DNA from 4 places in the Neobacillus sp. S1115 genome. Region 1 is predicted to be linked to each of the others. Evidence: riboswitches for the same ligand, from Rfam matches in the RefSeq annotation. Region 1 holds a riboswitch; each other region holds the start of a gene.
The links. Region 1 has a riboswitch for cyclic di-GMP ahead of ACZ5B7_RS27195 (DMT family transporter). Riboswitches for the same ligand answer to the same signal wherever they lie in the genome.

Region 1 (4,213 bases):
GTGGTAAAGGATGAGCAAAGAAAGAGCAGGTTAGCTGCATTATCGGGAAACCAAAGTTTCATCAAGGAAGCACCCGTTTTTCTCATCTTTTGTGCAGATATCTTCCGATTAAAATATGTTACTGAAAGACAGGGCTATACGTTTTCTGCCAAGACGCTAGAAATGTTTTTGCTTTCATCCGTAGACGCTGCTTTAGCGCTGCAAAATGCTTTAGTAGCGGCTGAATCTTTGGGACTCGGTAGTGTCCCGGTAGGGTCTATTCGGAACAATCCAAAGGAAGTTATGGCGGAACTAGGTTTACCGGAGGGTGTTTATGCAGTCGCAGGTTTAGCGATCGGTTTCGAGAAAGAGGGGATGAGAAGGGGTGTAAAACCACGGCTTCCTGAACAAGTCACGGTTCATGCTGAAACTTATTCAATAGAAGAAATTGATACTTATTTGAATGAATATGATCAAATTATGATTTCAAGGAGAACGTATGATGGAAGAAGGGTCTCTTTGGCGGGAGAACCTGAAAAGCACGGGATGGATTACGGATGGTGCGAACACACGGCACGAAGATGCACAAGACCGGAAACCATCGCGGCCTCAGCAAGCTTACGAGAAAACCTAAAACAAATTCTTGAACAAAACGGCTTTTCCTTTAAATAAACATGAAGCACGGGGACGGTTCTGATGCCTCACTATTATGAGGCACAAGAACCGTCCCCATGCATCAAAAACCCCTGTGAGCTTAGGCCCCGGGGGTTTCGTTTATGTGGAAGTTTTCGTTTTCAGCTGCTTTCTGCATTGGCGGGGCGGCTTTTTGTTTTTTGCTCATGAAGAAGAAGACGCCGAGCAGGACGAGGAGGCCGCCGGCGATTTGCCAGCCTGATAGTCGCTCTCCGAGTAAGATGACAGCCAAAATGGTGCTGCCGACTGGTTCGCCGAGAATACTCATCGAAATGGTTGTCGCGTTCACATAGTTTAATAGCCAGTTATTAATTACATGGCTAAGGCTCGGAACGATGGCTAGCAGTAGGAAAATCCCCCATTCCTTCGGTGGATAATCGAGAAACGGCACTCCGGCCCACAGATTATAAACAACAAGCACAATCCCCGCACAGAGGAACACGCTAAAGCTGTATATCCAGTGGGATACATTTTTCACGACGGTTTGCCCGATAAATAAATAACCGACCACCGCGATAACGCTGAAAAAGGAGAGAAGATCGCCACGGATGGCATCAGCGCTTAAACCGAAGTCTCCCCAGCCAATCATCATTGCTCCGATGATTGCAATCCCCATTGTGGCCAGTGCGGAAGCAGTCGTTCTTTCTTTAAAAAGAAAAAATCCGCCTACCAGCGAAATAATCGGCTGCAGTGCGAGAATGATGGTCGAGCTTGCAACCGTGGTTAACTTTAACGAGCCGAACCAAAGAACAAAATGCAGGGCCAGAAAAACTCCGGAGAAAAAGAGCATGGCGCCATTCTTTGGACTCACTTTTTTAAACTCCTTGCGTTTCACCCAGACCATCGGTGCCAATAACAAACTGGCAAACAACATTCGGTACATACTTAAAATTGAAGCTGGCGCGTCGGACCATTTCACAAAGATAGCCGAAAACGATATGGCAATAATGGATATAGTGAGCGCCAGGCTTATGGATTTTGAACTTATAGATTGTTTCATTGCTGCTTCCTTCCTTGATGGTGTTTTGAATGAACTCTCACAAATCTATTACTATTATCGCAGATATTGTTCGAAATTCGTAGACCTTTATTTTCCATGTCCAAAACCAATCAAGGGGGGAATTAATTCTCAACAATAACTATTTAATCTCATTTTATGGTAAGTAATCTTTTGTTCGAGCTTGCACTGCAACTCATAGTCAAGACAGTCTGCAAGCAACAGCTCATGGTAATTCACCCTAAACAAGTGCCACTCTTTTTTGAATTTAGCTAATAATGTATTCATTCCATTTTCAACCCCTTTTCTATTGTCATAAATCGCAGGAGTCCGTATTCGGGAGCTGGCTAGCATGGTGATCGGAATGACCAATGACCTTAGCCCCTGTAGCTTTGCGTCGCCATTTTTCAATGGGTTTGCCTTTTCGTACGATTTATGGATTTACTACTATTTTGACGATGAACAACTTGTCTCAGCAAGTGTTTTCCCGTTTTTTATATTGGGAAAAAATTATTCTTGGACTTTTAGAATCATGATATCTACCCGCCGGTTGGCCTGCCGGTGCTCTCCTGTGTCATTCGGATACAACGGCTTTTGCTCGCCAAAGCCGGCAAATTGTAATTTATCAGAAGAGATGCCATTTTGCTCGAAAAAGTAAAGAACGGACAAAGCACGGGCAGACGACAATTCCCAGTTCGACCTGAATCTGCCCCCAGTAATCGGGACATTATCCGTGTGGCCCTCAATGCTGATAGGGTTTTGCACTCCTTTAATCAAATCCAGCAAGTCACCCAAAATTGCAGGGGAATTTCCCTTCAATTCGGCGCTGCCGGACTCAAACAAAATGACATCCTTAAGGGAAAGTTTGATTCCCTTAGGCTCGTCTTGAACGGTGATGACCTTCTCCAAGCCGCGTGCCTCGATATAGCTTTGAATATTCTCCATCAGGCTATGCAATTTTTCATTCTCTTCCTGTTTCTCTTCTTCGCCGGCAGTTTTTTCGAGCGGCTTCACCGCAGGCGAACTGGCATTTTCTTTTAAAATCAAACTGCTTCCTTTGCCGCTCAAAGCTGAATTCATCGAAACCATGATTTGCTGCAACTTTTCGGAATTGATACTGCTCGAAGCAAATAGGACGATAAACAAAGCAAGCAGCAGGGTCAAAAGGTCCGCGTAAGGAATTAACCAGCTTTCGTCCATATGCTCTTCATTATCTTGCAGTCTCCGCCTCCTCACCGTTCTATTCCTCCTTTCTTACAAGATATCCTAGTCAAAACGCAGCCTCTATTTTTCCAGGGTTGAACTCACAGTCTTACAGACTCTCAACCTCTTTCACAACCATTTCCTCCTGTTTCAAACGTGCCTTTGTTGGCAAATAAACAGCAAGCTTTCGTTCAATCAATTTAGGTGTTATCCCTTCCTGGATGGCAAGGAGTCCCTCCATCATCATCAATTTCAGGTCCTGCTCTTTTTTCGCTATGCGCTTCAGTTTATTGGAGATCGGATGCCACAGGACATATCCAGAAAAAATCCCTAGAAGCGTTGCGATAAAGGCGGCGGCAATCGAGTGTCCGAGTTTGTCCATGTCCTGAAGATTTCCGAGCGCCGCAATTAAACCAACCACAGCACCCAAAACGCCTAGTGTCGGCGCGTACGTCCCCGCCTGGCTGAAGACGAGGCTGCCGGCCTTGTGCCGTTCTGCCGCTGCTTCCAGTTCACTGAACAAGATTTCCTCCATTTGGTCCCGGTCACTGCCGTCAATAATCATTTCAAGGCCATTTTTTAAAAAAGGATCCTCGACGGACTCGGCGATTTCCTCCAATGCGAGTACGCCTTCGCGTCTAGCCACCATCGACCACTCCACCATCATCTCGATGACTTCGTCTTGGCTCGGCAGCTTTGGCTCAACAAAAGCAATTTTCAACAGCATCGGAATTTTTTTTATTTCACTTATGGGAAATGCGACAAACAAGGCAGAGATCGTTCCACCAAAAATAATTATAAAGGCGGCGGGGTTCGCCAACGCTTCAAACGACGCGCCTTTTAATACCATCCCTACACCGATAGAAACGATAGCCAGAATCAAACCGATAAATGTCGTCATAAATTTCTCCTTTTCTAATGATTGCTAAAATTAATAATTTATTGTAATTTAGTTTTACAAATATCGACAATCACAAACTTAAGCGTTTGGAAGGTGTTTTCCCTTGAAAGTTAGTAACGGATTTGGTGTCACAAACGAAAAAATGTTTTTTCCAAAAGAAACGAAGCAAGCTGAATCATCCTCATTCCAACAGATTTTGACAGATTCAAAGACCAATTTGGTAAAAGAGCAGCTAAGCTCCCTTTTAGATGGGATTCAAAAGCAAGGGGAGCGATTGGTTCAGTCACGAACGGCTGCTGATCTTCAAAAATATAAGAAATTAATTCAATCCTTTTTGCAGGAAGTTGTAAAAAATGGCCTCTCTTTAGAAATAACGGATTCTTTCACGTCAATGAATAGGGGGAGGAGACTAAAAATTATTAAAGAGATTGATAGAAATT
Region 2 (4,213 bases), 2.0 Mb from region 1:
TCCGGAAACTCTGCCCACGTGTTCTTTCATAATTCGCCGGGTTTGTTTATCGAACATACTGACCGCTCCGCCAGCAATGGCTCCAATGAGCATTCCCTGCCAAAATTTATTCTTTGTCATCTTAACCTCTCCTTGCTTAATCATAAAAATGAATGAAAATTATTCCAATGATTTTTCCTATCATTTATTTTGCTTTATCTAGAGAGGGTATGCAAGTCTGACCCTAATTTTTCTATGTTGACATCATTCAGTGAACATGAAAAGATGGACATATGAATTCCGAAAGGGTGACCGCGAAAATGGATTTATCGTTGAAGTCGGTAGAAAATGTTGAATATATGATTGAGCAAATTAAAGAGAAGTTAAAGGTTTTGAATCTAGGCGCAATTAAACCTTCCCATTTTGATGAGGAAATGTATGAAGAGTTGAAAGAGATTTATGAAATGGTAATGAAAAAGAATTCCTTCAGCCCTAATGAAATGCAGGCTCTAGTTGAAGAATTGGGAAACTTGCGTAAAAAATAAAAACAGACCTCGAATGAGATCTGTTTTTTATTTTTTAATCTTGATCAGTTAAAATGATCGGGCCATCTTTGGTGATGGCGATTGTGTGCTCATATTGGGCGGAATAGGTGCTATCGACGGTCCTTGCTGTCCATCCGTTTGAATCCATTTTGGTGAATAATAATCCGATATTCACCATTGGCTCAATCGTAAATACCATTCCCTCTTTAATTCTTGGGCCTTTACCTGGCAAACCGTAATGCGGTACATCCGGCTTTTCATGAATCACTGCTCCAATCCCATGTCCGATAAAGTCGCGGACAACCGAGAGTCCTTCACTTTCCACATAAGTCTGAATGGCATGACCAATATCGCCAATCCGGTTGCCTGGAACCGCTTGTTCAATTCCCTTGTACAAGGCTTCCTTTGTGACTTTTAACAAATGCTTAGTCTCTTCGGAAACCTCGCCAACTGCGTAAGACCATGCTGAATCAGCCAAGGCTCCGTTGTAATTAACAACCATATCAATCGTGACGATGTCCCCTTCCTGCAATGGTTCTTTGCGCGGGAAGCCATGGCAGATTTCATCGTTAATACTTGCGCATGTTGCGTATTCGTAGCCCTTATAACCTTTTTGTTCCGGAGTGGCATTATGCTTTTTTAAAAATCCCTCTACAAACTGGTCAATTTCCCAAGTGGTAATCCCTGGCATCATCATTTTTGCAATTTCTTTGTGACAGGCAGCGAGGATTTCCCCTGCCTTTTTCATTGCTTCGATTTCTCGTTGTGACTTTAAGACAATCATGTAATGTTCCCCTGCCTTTTTGAATAAATTCTTTTGTCTGGAGACCTATTTGTGCGAATGCTGGTATATAAAAAACGATTACTATATGACATTTTTGGCAACACTTTAATATTAACGCTAACGGACTTATTTTTCAAAACTACTTTCTCAATGTAAAAATTAATTATGCAAATTTCGATAATTTGCCATATTCCTTTGTTCTTAATATGGTACTCTCAAATTCTTTTTGATAGAATGATGTTATAAATTATTTTTAGGTGTGTGAGAATCCATGATAGGTGACCGCGTAAAGAAATTCCGCCAAGAGAAGAAGATGTCACTTTCTGAACTAGCAGAGCAGGCAGGTGTTGCAAAATCCTATTTAAGCTCGCTTGAGAGAAACCTTCAAAAAAATCCGTCCATACAGTTTCTTGAAAAGATTGCCGGTGTATTAAACATTCCGGTTGAGCATTTAATACATGAGCAGATTGACAAGACGGCATTGGACAATGATTGGATGAATTTAGTAAAGGAAGCCATGACCTCCGGTGTTTCAAAAGATCAATTCCGCGAGTTCTTGGAATTCAATAAATGGCGGAACAATCAAAGCAACAGCTAATATGAGCAAAAATAAAGCACCCTACAGAATGCTTAATTCTTGTAGGATGCTTTTTGCTTTTGATATGTATGAAACTGTTCAGATTTGTTGTTACCGCTAAGGAAATTTCTTATTTCCTCTACCGACAATCCAATTTTCTTAGCTTCCATAATTAGTGTCAACCAATCTCTGTCAATCTTCTCCATCTGCTCTATCCCCATCTTCATTTTAACAACCCCCTAAAATACTTACCCGTATTTCAGGCAGCCCGGCCATCATAGCTTCTCTCTATTTCCACCGTAGATCCTCGGCTTTGCGTCCCTGACTTTCACCAGGTTTGCCTTTTCTGAAATTTCCTATTTATTATTAGTCCTTAAATTCTAGGCCTAAATTCACATTATTATTTAGTAAGTTCATTATATCTAGTCCTTTTTTAACATAGTGTTAGTTTTTGTCAGCGTTTTTCATATTCTGAACCTCCTTGTTAGACAAATTTAGTCAAGTTTCCGCAACTTTTCCTTCAATTTCCATCCCTTTAAAGCGGAATATAAAAATAATAGAGCATTTGAAGTCGAATATTCTCCTAATTTGTGGGAAGAAAATTTTTCCTTCTTTATTTTTGGCTCTGATTTTATGACGAAAACATTTGTCTAATTTGTGACGATTAGCATATAATATTAACAACATAATAATATACAGAATATTGTTAATATTCAAATAGAGGTGATAGGCTTTGACCATTATTCATGTGTTAAACTTTTCAATCCCCATTGCTTTTATGGTATTTGCGGGTTATTTCTTAGACCGCATGTGCAAGCCTGCCAAATTAGAAGAAAAAGCTGGTGAAGAGGAATTGTAAAAATTCTCTCCTCGCCAGCTTTTTTTGGCTAATCAGAATTTATTTAAACCGTTTTTCTACCTTTTGTTCGTAATTTTTAAAAATGGACGAATTTGTTTTCGCCCCTCGTTTTGACATCAATTGATTAAAGCGAAGAAGCTTTTCATTTAACTTTTTTTGCAAATCTTCCTTCTTACCGCTGTCGTCACATTTTTTGATGAGATCCTCGATGGTCATCATCTCTTTGCGTAAATGGTTTTCTTCTTCTGAAAAGCCTGCATTTTTCATGATTTTGTAAGCCATGCGCAGTTCTTCTGGAATACCTGATAAATCTTCAAGCTTCAGCGGTTTTCCATATCCAGGAAGATTTTCAAATTCCCCATCTTTGTATGCTTTTTTAATCCGATCTTCTGAGACAATATGAAACATATCCATGTTATTGCCCTCCTTTTTTAGCATACTCACTAGATTTATTATAACAAAGGTCCATTTTGGTTGAAAAATAAATCGGTAATGATTTCAGCTTTATTGGGGCATGCTACAAGCGATAACGAAAGGAGTGTTAGACTTGGCACGTGGAGAACATTTTAATCATAAAAACAAAAACCATCCGGGTGAATTCCCAAAGAACACCATGACCGCGAGTCATGCTGAGCAGGCAATTGGTGATGAAGAATTTATTGTCACCCAGGAGGCCTTTAAAAATAGAATTGAGGAAGAGGACACGCGGCAGGATACCGCCCGCCTGCTTCCTGAGCAGACAGAGTAAAAGGCGTGAAGAGTTTTCACGCCTTTTTACTCTGTTTTATTTTTCGAAGCTTAATTTCTTCATAAACTGAGAAAATTCCACAGTTTTCAGCCATTCTGCCAGTCTTTCGATATCCTTCGAGAAGATGCGGTCCTGCTTAATGGATGCCACCTGCTCCCGGCCTTTTTCATAGAAGTTCTTCGTATGGGTCGCCATTTTCTCTACACCGCGATATTCGACGGCCTGCATGGCGCAAATCATCTCAATCGCAAGGACCCTGCGAGTGTTTTGGATGATTTGATGTGCATGCCTTGATGCTATCGTCCCCATGCTGACATGATCCTCTTGGTTTGCCGATGATGGAATGGAATCCACACTAGCTGGATGTGCCAAAGTTTTATTTTCTGAAACAAGTGCAGCCGCTGCATACTGCATAATCATTGCCCCTGATTGCAGGCCTGGCTGCGGGCTTAAAAACGGCGGCAGATCGCTTAATTGCGGATTAACTAACCGTTCCACACGACGTTCCGAAATATTAGCAAGCTCTGCTACTGCGATTTTCATAAAGTCCATTGCAAAAGCAATTGGCTGCCCGTGGAAGTTTCCACCGGAAATGACCTTTTCTCCATCATCAAAAATTAGTGGATTGTCAGTCGCCGCGTTCATTTCGATTTCCAGCTTTTCTTTTACATAATCAAGCGCTTGCCAGGAAGCTCCTTGAACCTGCGGGATGCAGCGAAGA
Region 3 (4,213 bases), 2.3 Mb from region 1:
TTTTCCGACTGGTCGACTCCGACGATTTCCGCATCAGGAAAAAGCTGTGCATACCAGCATGCCGACAATCCATTATCACACCCGATTTCCAAAATTCTCTTTGGCTTTAATTGCTTTTGCTGGCTTACCCAGGTGAGCAATGATTTGTGAAAGGACATCGTCCACGATTCTGCCGCTAAACTAAATGGCAGGGTTTGATTCTTCACATCATATATGTTCCCTTTCCTTTTGCGGGAAATAAGCGGTTCCAGTTCCTCCGCCAAGACGGAATCTACAGCAGTGACGTGCTTCCAAAAGGCGAGCTTGCTTTTGCATTCTTTGATTCCGAGTGAATTAAAATAGTCGTCAATATTAGGTTTCTTTTGTTTCGTCTCAATTGACATACAATAATCTCCAGTTTACCTAAATTATTACTTAATATTAAGACCAGGTTATAATAACATTTAGTTTTATGATAATAGGTTTTTGTGATTTTTTCAAAAGATTTATTAATTCGGTTAAGAAATTTCCCACTTCTGGAAACGAAAAACATTATCATTTGCCATTATTTCTGTTATAATTTTGTATGTTTTTTAACTGAGGCTTCATTACAGGAGGATCTCCTATGAATCAATTGTTACAATTAAACACGATATTTATTAGTATAATAATAGAAGCAATTCCTTTTATTGTGATCGGCGCGTTTGTTGCGGCACTGATCGAAGTGTTTGTTTCGGAGAATATGATTGTCCGCATCATGCCGAAAAATAAGATTCTTTCGGTGATAACTGCTAGTTTCGTAGGCGCAATTTTTCCAGGCTGTGAATGCGGAATTGTTCCCATTACGAAAAGATTAGTCGAAAAAGGTGTGGCCCTTCCCGCCGCGATTTCGTTTATGCTCACCGGACCAATTATCAATCCGATCGTTCTTTTTTCAACGTACATCGCCTTTGGCAATAGCTGGACGATGGTTTGGTATCGTGCCGGGTTTGCCATCGTGGTTTCGATTTTAGTTGGGATTGTTCTTTCTTTCGTGGTTAAGACGAACCAGTTAAGGCTGAATGCGGATGAACATGTTCATGTCCATGACCATTCGAAACAAAATACGAAGCAAAAGTTGGTCAGCGTGATCACTCATACCATCGATGAATTTTTCCACGTCGGGAAGTACTTGGTGATGGGTTCGTTAATCGCTTCAGCGATGCAAACATTTATTCCGACTTCTACGTTAGCGGCACTTGGACATTCCAAAGTAGCGGGTGTTCTTGTCATGATGGCGCTGGCGTTCATTTTATCAATTTGTTCTGAAGCGGATGCGTTTGTTGCTTCGTCTTTCAGAAACACATTTTCACAAAGTTCAATTGTGACATTCTTGGTGTTTGGTGCAATGGTTGATATCAAGAACCTGCTGATGATGTTCGGAACGTTCAAGCCAAAATTCGTCATCCTGCTTGTTTCGTTAATTTCAGCATTCGTATTTATCGGTTCACTATTACTGTAAAGGAGGAGGGAAGAAAATGTTTCGCGTCGTGATTTTATTATTGTTTACCAACTTGTTTTTCTATTTGCATTTATCAGGAAACATTTCGAAGTATATTAATATGAAGTATTCCTTTCTTTCCTACAGTATGATTTATGCCCTATTCTTCCTGACTATTGTAGAAGGAATCAGATGGTACATTAAAGAGAAAAAATCAGAGATAGAATTGGAATGTCATGAATGCCATCACGATCATTCACATGACCATAAAAAGCCTTCTTTTAGAAAAAAGTTAAAAAGAACGGTTTCGTATACGATGATTGTTCTTCCCGCTTTGACAGGTGTGTTTTTGCCGGTAGCGACCCTAGATTCACAATTAGTTAATGCCAAAGGATTTAGTTTTCCTACGTTAGAGGACGGGGCCGACCGTTATGGCATGCATCAAATATTAAATCCCGACATGAGTAAATTTATGGGCCAGGATGCATTTACGGATTTAGTCAAAAAGGAATTCAAATCGTATAAAGGAAATGACCATATTACCTTAACAGATGAGGACTATTTAAAAGGTCTGGAAGTCATCTACAATTTTTCCGGGGAATTTGTTGGGAAAACCATGACGATGAAGGGTTTTTCATATAACGGTCCGGGGTTAAATGGCAACCAAATCTTTTTATTCCGATTTGGGATTATTCACTGTATTGCTGACTCTGGTGTGTTCGGAATGATGATTCAATTTCCTGAAAATGTCCACATCCCAAATGATCAGTGGTACGAAGTAACGGGAACGATGGACACGATGTATTATCAACCTTTTAAAATGAAAATCCCTATTTTAAAAGTGACGGATTATAAAATCATTGAGCAGCCAAAAGATGCTTATGTTTATAGGAATAGTTTTTAATATAAAAAAGAAAGCTCCAAGCACTTTAAAAAGTCCTTGGAGCTTTCTTTTTCGAGTGGCTTCTGTGCTCTAGTCAGAAAAGACGGAGTGGAAAAACGCCTTTCTTCTATCGTAGCGTTCTAAGGCAACCAAAAATAACCTTCTTTTCAACAATTCATTTTCTAACAATTTATAATTTTTGTCGGCCATTTTTAGTAAAGCGGTAATGTACCCCTCTATAATATTTTCATCACTAAGTTCCACCACATCCATTTCAAGTTCGTTGTCATAAGCAAGTGTAGTCAAATGAAATCCCCCTAAAATATCTACTATTTTAGGCAGCTCAGCCATCCTAGTTTCATCGAACCCTTAGACCTGTAGCTTTGCGTCCCAATCTTTCGAGTGGTTTGCCTTTATCTAAATAAACTAATTATTTTAATTATATTACATTATTTTCAAATATTACATACCAAAAATCAGAAAGATGCATGGGGACGGTTCTTATGCCTCATATTTGCTAGAAATTGAGGCGTGAGAACCGTCCCTATGCTTCATTTTAAAATTTGCTTTTGATCACTTTTTCTTTCTTTTTGCTTTCATCTATCGGCGCAGGCGCAGTACTTTGGTCATTGGCAGTCAAATCGATGCCATAATCTTTAGCAAACACCATATGAGTTTCCACAAGAACGTCCTTCGTGTTTTCATCTAAATTGAAAACTCTGGCACCGCGCAATCTATTTCGGTCAGCCCCTGGTAGGCCGTATGCGCCAAAACCTGTGCTGCCGGAATAGCCAAGTAAGATTCCATAATAATTACCCATATAAGTATTGACATGGTCGTGTCCACAGAAGACCCCTTTGACATCCCCTCTTTCCAGCATGGCTGAAAACATTCCGCTGTTGATTGGCCCCGGGCATTCCTCTTCATTTCTTTCGCCCACAATATTGTGTTTAATTAAGGCCTTCGCGTGATGGGCGTCCGTTCTTCCGTCAACACTTCCAAACCACATAAATCTGTGCTCCCAAAGCGGTATATGAATAAATACTAGCGATGGAACTTTATGCCCCCATTGCTGTTCCAGTTTTTTTGACATCTCATAATACCAGCTGACTTGGTTCATACGGAGCCAATCCCATGTCGGGTATCCTTGAAAATCTTGACCCGCAATCGTTTGAGGAGCATATCTTCCACTGTCAAGCAGCCAGAGGTTGAACGCCGCATCCGTCCCTTTTGAATTTTTGATAAGAAGATTCATGTTACCAGTACCTGTAATGTCTTTTACCCCAGGTGTGTTCATATTGTATCGGTAAGACATATAAATACCCAGCATATCTTCCTCATTTAGGCCGCTTTTTGGAGTGGAATCCTCATCATGATTTCCGTATGTAATGGCCCACTTAATCCCTCTTTGCTCCATCGGCTGGGCCACATTGTTGATGGCTTGTTCCATTTCGCTAGGAGTGTCACAGCCCCCAGTGATGTTGTCTCCGTTAAGGACTACAAAATCCGGTTTCTCTGTATCAAGGACTTTTTCCATCAGCTGTATGGTACGGCGGTCAATATTTTCATCATCCTGTGTATCATTAAACTGAACAATCTTGAATTTGCCGTCTGGATTAAATTGAAGCTTCATATCATCATTTAATTCGGCATAGGCTGTCCCAGTAAACAAATCTTTTGGAAGGCCAGCTGCTCCTAATGTTAATGCAAGTGTACCTATACCTCCGATTTTGATAAATTTCCTTCTGTCCATCTCTTTTTGTGAATCCAGATTACTCATAACAAAACCTCCTCTAGTTTTTTAAGTTCACAGTTTAAAAAATATATCTATTACTAACATAGCAAGGAGATTTTAATTCTCTGTATAGGTT
Region 4 (4,213 bases), 350 kb from region 1:
CTAGCTCTGCATTGGCAAATGGAACATCAGCAAATGCAATACGGTCTCCCGAGCTTATGCCTTGCACCGCTGCTCCTACTTTTTCTACCATTCCGGCACCTTCATAACCTAAAATATAGGGAGGCTCCCCGGCCAGATGATAATTTCCTTTCCTTCTATAAATATCTGCAAAGTTTAGGCCAATTGCATTCATTCTTACAAGAATTTCATCCGGACCGATGACAGGATCCTTTACTTCGCAATATTCCAGGACTTCCGGACCTCCAAATGTATTAAAAACAAGTGCTTTCATATATAAATACCTCATCTCTAGGGTTAATTTAGAAAGGCGGTCATACTAACGTGAGACAATATAATTAAAACTATATTGTTATCTCTATAATTACGAACCAGTTCATTTTTAAAATCACTTTCTTTTATTGTTAGCATAAATAGGTCGGTATATCTACTACTTAAAAAGAACTTGTCTCAGTATGGCCGTAAACAATGGCGGATGGGTGAAAACCTCTGAAGAGGATTCGGATTAGCACCAAGACATGGAGGCGGTTTTCTTGTTTCATCACAAGTAAACCGCCCCCTCCTTCGCGCTTTTTCAACTTTGAGCGGGGCTCTACCCCCGTTTTTCAAAAGATTAGTCAATTCGTCCTTCTTCTTTTAATATTTGTTCGAAGGCCCACACCACTTCTGTATCATAATGAGAGCCAGCCAGTCTCTTAAGTTCATCTATTGCAATTTGTTCTTTAGATGCTTTCCTATAAGCACGATCTTCTGTCATTGCATCGAATGTATCGCTCACTGCGATAATTCTTGCTTCCAAAAGAATCTCATCTCCGCTTAATCCATAAGGGTAGCCACTGCCATTTAGCCTTTCATGATGCTGTTCAATAATTGGAGCCAACTCCTGATAATAAGAGTTTTTTATCATTGTTGCTCCATCTATAGGGTGCTTTTTTATAATCTCAAATTCTTCATCCGTTAATCTTCCTGGTTTATTTAAAATCTCAATTGGCACATGAATTTTACCAATGTCATGAAGCACAGCAGCCACAGTTAAATTCTCCAATTGTTCTTTACTTAGTTTTAATTTTTTAGCTATTTTCACAGAATACTTTGCCACTCGATCACTATGCTTATGAGTATATCTATCTTTTAATTCTACTTGTTTCGTAATTTCCATAAGAGAGGATATGTCCTTACTTATATGAACAAAGGTTTGTTCCGTAAACACGCATAATAAGGTTACTTTCGAAAGGGCGGTAAAGTGGATTGGATTTTTAAGACCTCTTGCGGAAAAATAATCTTCAGGACCTAATGTTAACTTTTGATTATCAAGTTCACAAACAACTTGGCCTGATAATAGATAATAAAACTCCAGAGCATTAGCGTTCTCGCTGGGATAAATATAGAACATTCTTCCTTCTTCTATCCCTTGGTGGATAATTTCAACTCCATCCCCTCGAGTTAACAAACTAAATACTCCATTATTTTCGAAATCTACTTTTTCGACAAAAGTTCCTTTTTTGCCAATCATAAATCCTTCCATGGTATCCCGCCTTAATACGAATAAAAACGAGCTCAGGTTCGAACTCGTTTTTATTTTACTATATATTTTTCAGAAATGTGAAATAAATTTAGCAGCCGACTATTCTAATAGGATCAATCCATACCCACTTATCAGCAAAACGGACTAGCTTCCAGCTGCATTCAGCTTGAACACCCTTTTCAGCAGCCTTTTTTATTGTTTCTGCTGACATATTAAGCGTTTTATCATAAATATCAGTAATGGTTTTTTGAAGGTCGCTCGTAAACTTTTCTGTTTTTTCTTGATACTTTTCAGATCTTTTATTTAACTTATCATTTAGTTTACTAATCTTTTCTTCTATCTTTTTTGAATCCTTATTGTCTACTGTTACCAGCTGAAGGGTCGCTTCCATTATATCCTGATTGATTTCATTAATTTTACTATTAATTTTTGCTTGTTCATTTTCAATTTTTGCAGATATTTCCGTTAACTTTTTGTTTAGTTCCTCTTGTTTTTTCGTATCGTTTTGAGCTGCTGCTAAGTCAGACACAACTTTTTCTTTTTCATTTTTTAATTTGATTACTTGATCTCCCTCTTCAATTTTACGAACATCAAGAAGATAATCAGCTTGTAACTTATCAGCCTTTTTTACTGCTTTTTCAATTTCTTCATCGATATCTTTGTTTGTCTTTTCAATTAATTTGATTGCATTTTGAACATCATCACTTTCAGCTGCAAAAGCAGGCGATCCTACTCCTAAGAATATGGCAACTGAAAATAGTATCAAGAAAACTTTTTTCATTATATTACTCCTCTCAACCCTTTTCTTCCAATATAAACACCCAAAAAGACCTATGAAAAATTTGTCAACCTCCTAGCATAGTTGGTTTCAATTTTAGTCCCTATAGCTTTGCGTCTTATCCTTTTAGGTAGGTTGCTATGATTCTTATGGAATGTCTACCATTATTATACAGGGACTAACTACCTAAATCTATGTCTATTTTTGTAATATTTTGCATTTTTGTTAATTATATTTACCTTTATTGTAAAATCATGATTACTTAGGATGTTAAAAAAAAGCTGAATTCAAAGGTTGGAAGAATCTTTTCCCTTTGAAATTCAGCCTTTTAAATTAGTTATTTCTTTGTCTTAATCGCTGCACCATGAATAGTGCTCCTCCGAGCAGAATGAAAAGAATACCAGCAAACAGCCAGTTATACATATTGGTTGAAGTATTCGGTAAATCTGATTCTTTCTTTTTAACTGCTAGGTCATTAGGATGGAAGACGGCATAGGTGCTAAAGTGATTAGTCATGGCCTTAATCATACCATTTTCATATACTCCGCCTACTAATTCCCATGCCTTCTTACCTGTGTTCCAATAGTAAACCTTCAATTCTTCAGGATGATCAACGCCATCAGTTGGATAGGCAAGTTCTATTTCATGATCAAACTGGCTGATAATTTGATCTCCCCTTTTAATCGTGAAATCATAAACAGCACTCACCGCCAAATTAGATGAAGGAAGCTGCGCTGGATTTTTGTCTAGTTTCTCCAAACTAAACGTAAGGTCTTCCCCTTTAGCAAAGTTAGCAGCTGGGATTGAGAGTTGGACATCATTTTTCAAAATATTGATCACTGCATGTCTATTGATTAATGTTTCTAGTTGCTCACCTGTAAATTTAATGGTATTTATCTCATCGAGATTCTGCTTTAACTCTACAACGAGTGCTCCATTATCATCAACCAGGTTGACTTGATCATCTGATACAGTTCCTGTTATCCCATTTTTTGCAGTAACGGCAGGGACAACCTTCTGCAAACGAGTCACCGTAACAGTATAGACTGCTTTTTGACCATTTTGAGCCGTTACTTCAATTGCAATCGTGTTTTTCCCGGCGTTCAAGGCGATATCATCACTTGCTTGACCGCTCGTCACTTGTTTCCCATTAATTTTTACTGTTGCATTCGCATTTGCTGTAGCCGGAGTTAGATTAATCGTCTTCACACTTTCCCCGACCATCATAGAATATCGAGTCGTCTCCGGTTTAAATGCAGGATCTAGGTTGCCTTTGCTGCTTGTTAATTGGCTAAGGGTGGTATCACTTGAAAGAATATGGACTGTAACCGTTTGAACGGCAGTATACTTCCCATCGTTCACATAAATCGTCAGTGTGTGCACAGCTTTTGCTGCCGCATCTAAAAGAGAAGCCTTTGCTAACGTGATTTCGCCAGTCGCTTCATTCACTACAAAGATTCCTTTGTCATTTCCGGATGCAATCGAATACAAGGCAGCATCTCCATCAGCATCACTTGCCGTAATGGTACCTATACTTAATCCGTTTGCGGACTTTTCATCAATTGTAAAATCCGCATCCGCTGAAACTGGTGGATTATCATTCAGATTCGTTAAGTTGATCTTCACGTCTGAGGTTGCTTCATGTGTTCCATCACTGACCTGTACCTTTAATGTAAAACTTTGGACTTTTTCATAATCCAGCTGGCTGCTGTCTGCCACTGTTATTTTTCCAGTAGACGCATCCATTGCGAACGCTCCTGCATTATTTCCTGTTACGATACTGTAATGCAGCTGATCTCCATCAGCATCCGTTCCGCGAACGATACCAGCAGTTGCTCCGTTTGTCGAATTTTCATCAATAGTGAATATCTCGTCGTTTAATGCAGGAATAT

Region 2: it holds a riboswitch for cyclic di-GMP, as region 1 does, so the genes downstream of both, ACZ5B7_RS06115 (anti-repressor SinI family protein) here and ACZ5B7_RS27195 (DMT family transporter) in region 1, are expected to answer to the same signal.
Region 3: it holds a riboswitch for cyclic di-GMP, as region 1 does, so the genes downstream of both, ACZ5B7_RS15665 (hypothetical protein) here and ACZ5B7_RS27195 (DMT family transporter) in region 1, are expected to answer to the same signal.
Region 4: it holds a riboswitch for cyclic di-GMP, as region 1 does, so the genes downstream of both, ACZ5B7_RS28700 (kinetochore Spc7 family protein) here and ACZ5B7_RS27195 (DMT family transporter) in region 1, are expected to answer to the same signal.

What each region holds. Positions count from the first base shown of each region.
Region 1 is NZ_AP038275.1:5,535,924-5,540,136, reverse strand. It holds gene ACZ5B7_RS27200 (NADPH-dependent oxidoreductase) at 1-651, shown strand, start outside; gene ACZ5B7_RS27195 (DMT family transporter) at 734-1,672, opposite strand; cyclic di-GMP riboswitch class I at 2,005-2,100, opposite strand; gene ACZ5B7_RS27190 (OmpA family protein) at 2,180-2,905, opposite strand; gene motA (flagellar motor stator protein MotA) at 2,982-3,773, opposite strand; gene ACZ5B7_RS27180 (YaaR family protein) at 3,877-4,213, shown strand, end outside.
Region 2 is NZ_AP038275.1:1,256,073-1,260,285, reverse strand. It holds gene ACZ5B7_RS06135 (YtxH domain-containing protein) at 1-120, opposite strand, end outside; gene ACZ5B7_RS06130 (DUF1128 domain-containing protein) at 300-524, shown strand; gene map (type I methionyl aminopeptidase) at 559-1,308, opposite strand; gene ACZ5B7_RS06120 (helix-turn-helix domain-containing protein) at 1,580-1,906, shown strand; gene ACZ5B7_RS06115 (anti-repressor SinI family protein) at 1,939-2,112, opposite strand; cyclic di-GMP riboswitch class I at 2,145-2,237, opposite strand; gene ACZ5B7_RS06110 (hypothetical protein) at 2,619-2,744, shown strand; gene ACZ5B7_RS06105 (DnaJ family domain-containing protein) at 2,784-3,158, opposite strand; gene ACZ5B7_RS06100 (hypothetical protein) at 3,292-3,492, shown strand; gene hutH (histidine ammonia-lyase) at 3,529-4,213, opposite strand, start outside.
Region 3 is NZ_AP038275.1:3,220,916-3,225,128, forward strand. It holds gene ACZ5B7_RS15650 (methyltransferase domain-containing protein) at 1-383, opposite strand, end outside; gene ACZ5B7_RS15655 (permease) at 587-1,480, shown strand; gene ACZ5B7_RS15660 (TIGR03943 family putative permease subunit) at 1,497-2,363, shown strand; gene ACZ5B7_RS15665 (hypothetical protein) at 2,433-2,648, opposite strand; cyclic di-GMP riboswitch class I at 2,677-2,764, opposite strand; gene ACZ5B7_RS15670 (metallophosphoesterase family protein) at 2,899-4,122, opposite strand.
Region 4 is NZ_AP038275.1:5,888,959-5,893,171, forward strand. It holds gene ACZ5B7_RS28690 (quinone oxidoreductase family protein) at 1-307, opposite strand, end outside; gene ACZ5B7_RS28695 (HD-GYP domain-containing protein) at 632-1,543, opposite strand; gene ACZ5B7_RS28700 (kinetochore Spc7 family protein) at 1,632-2,324, opposite strand; cyclic di-GMP riboswitch class I at 2,385-2,471, opposite strand; gene ACZ5B7_RS28705 (cadherin domain-containing protein) at 2,655-4,213, opposite strand, start outside.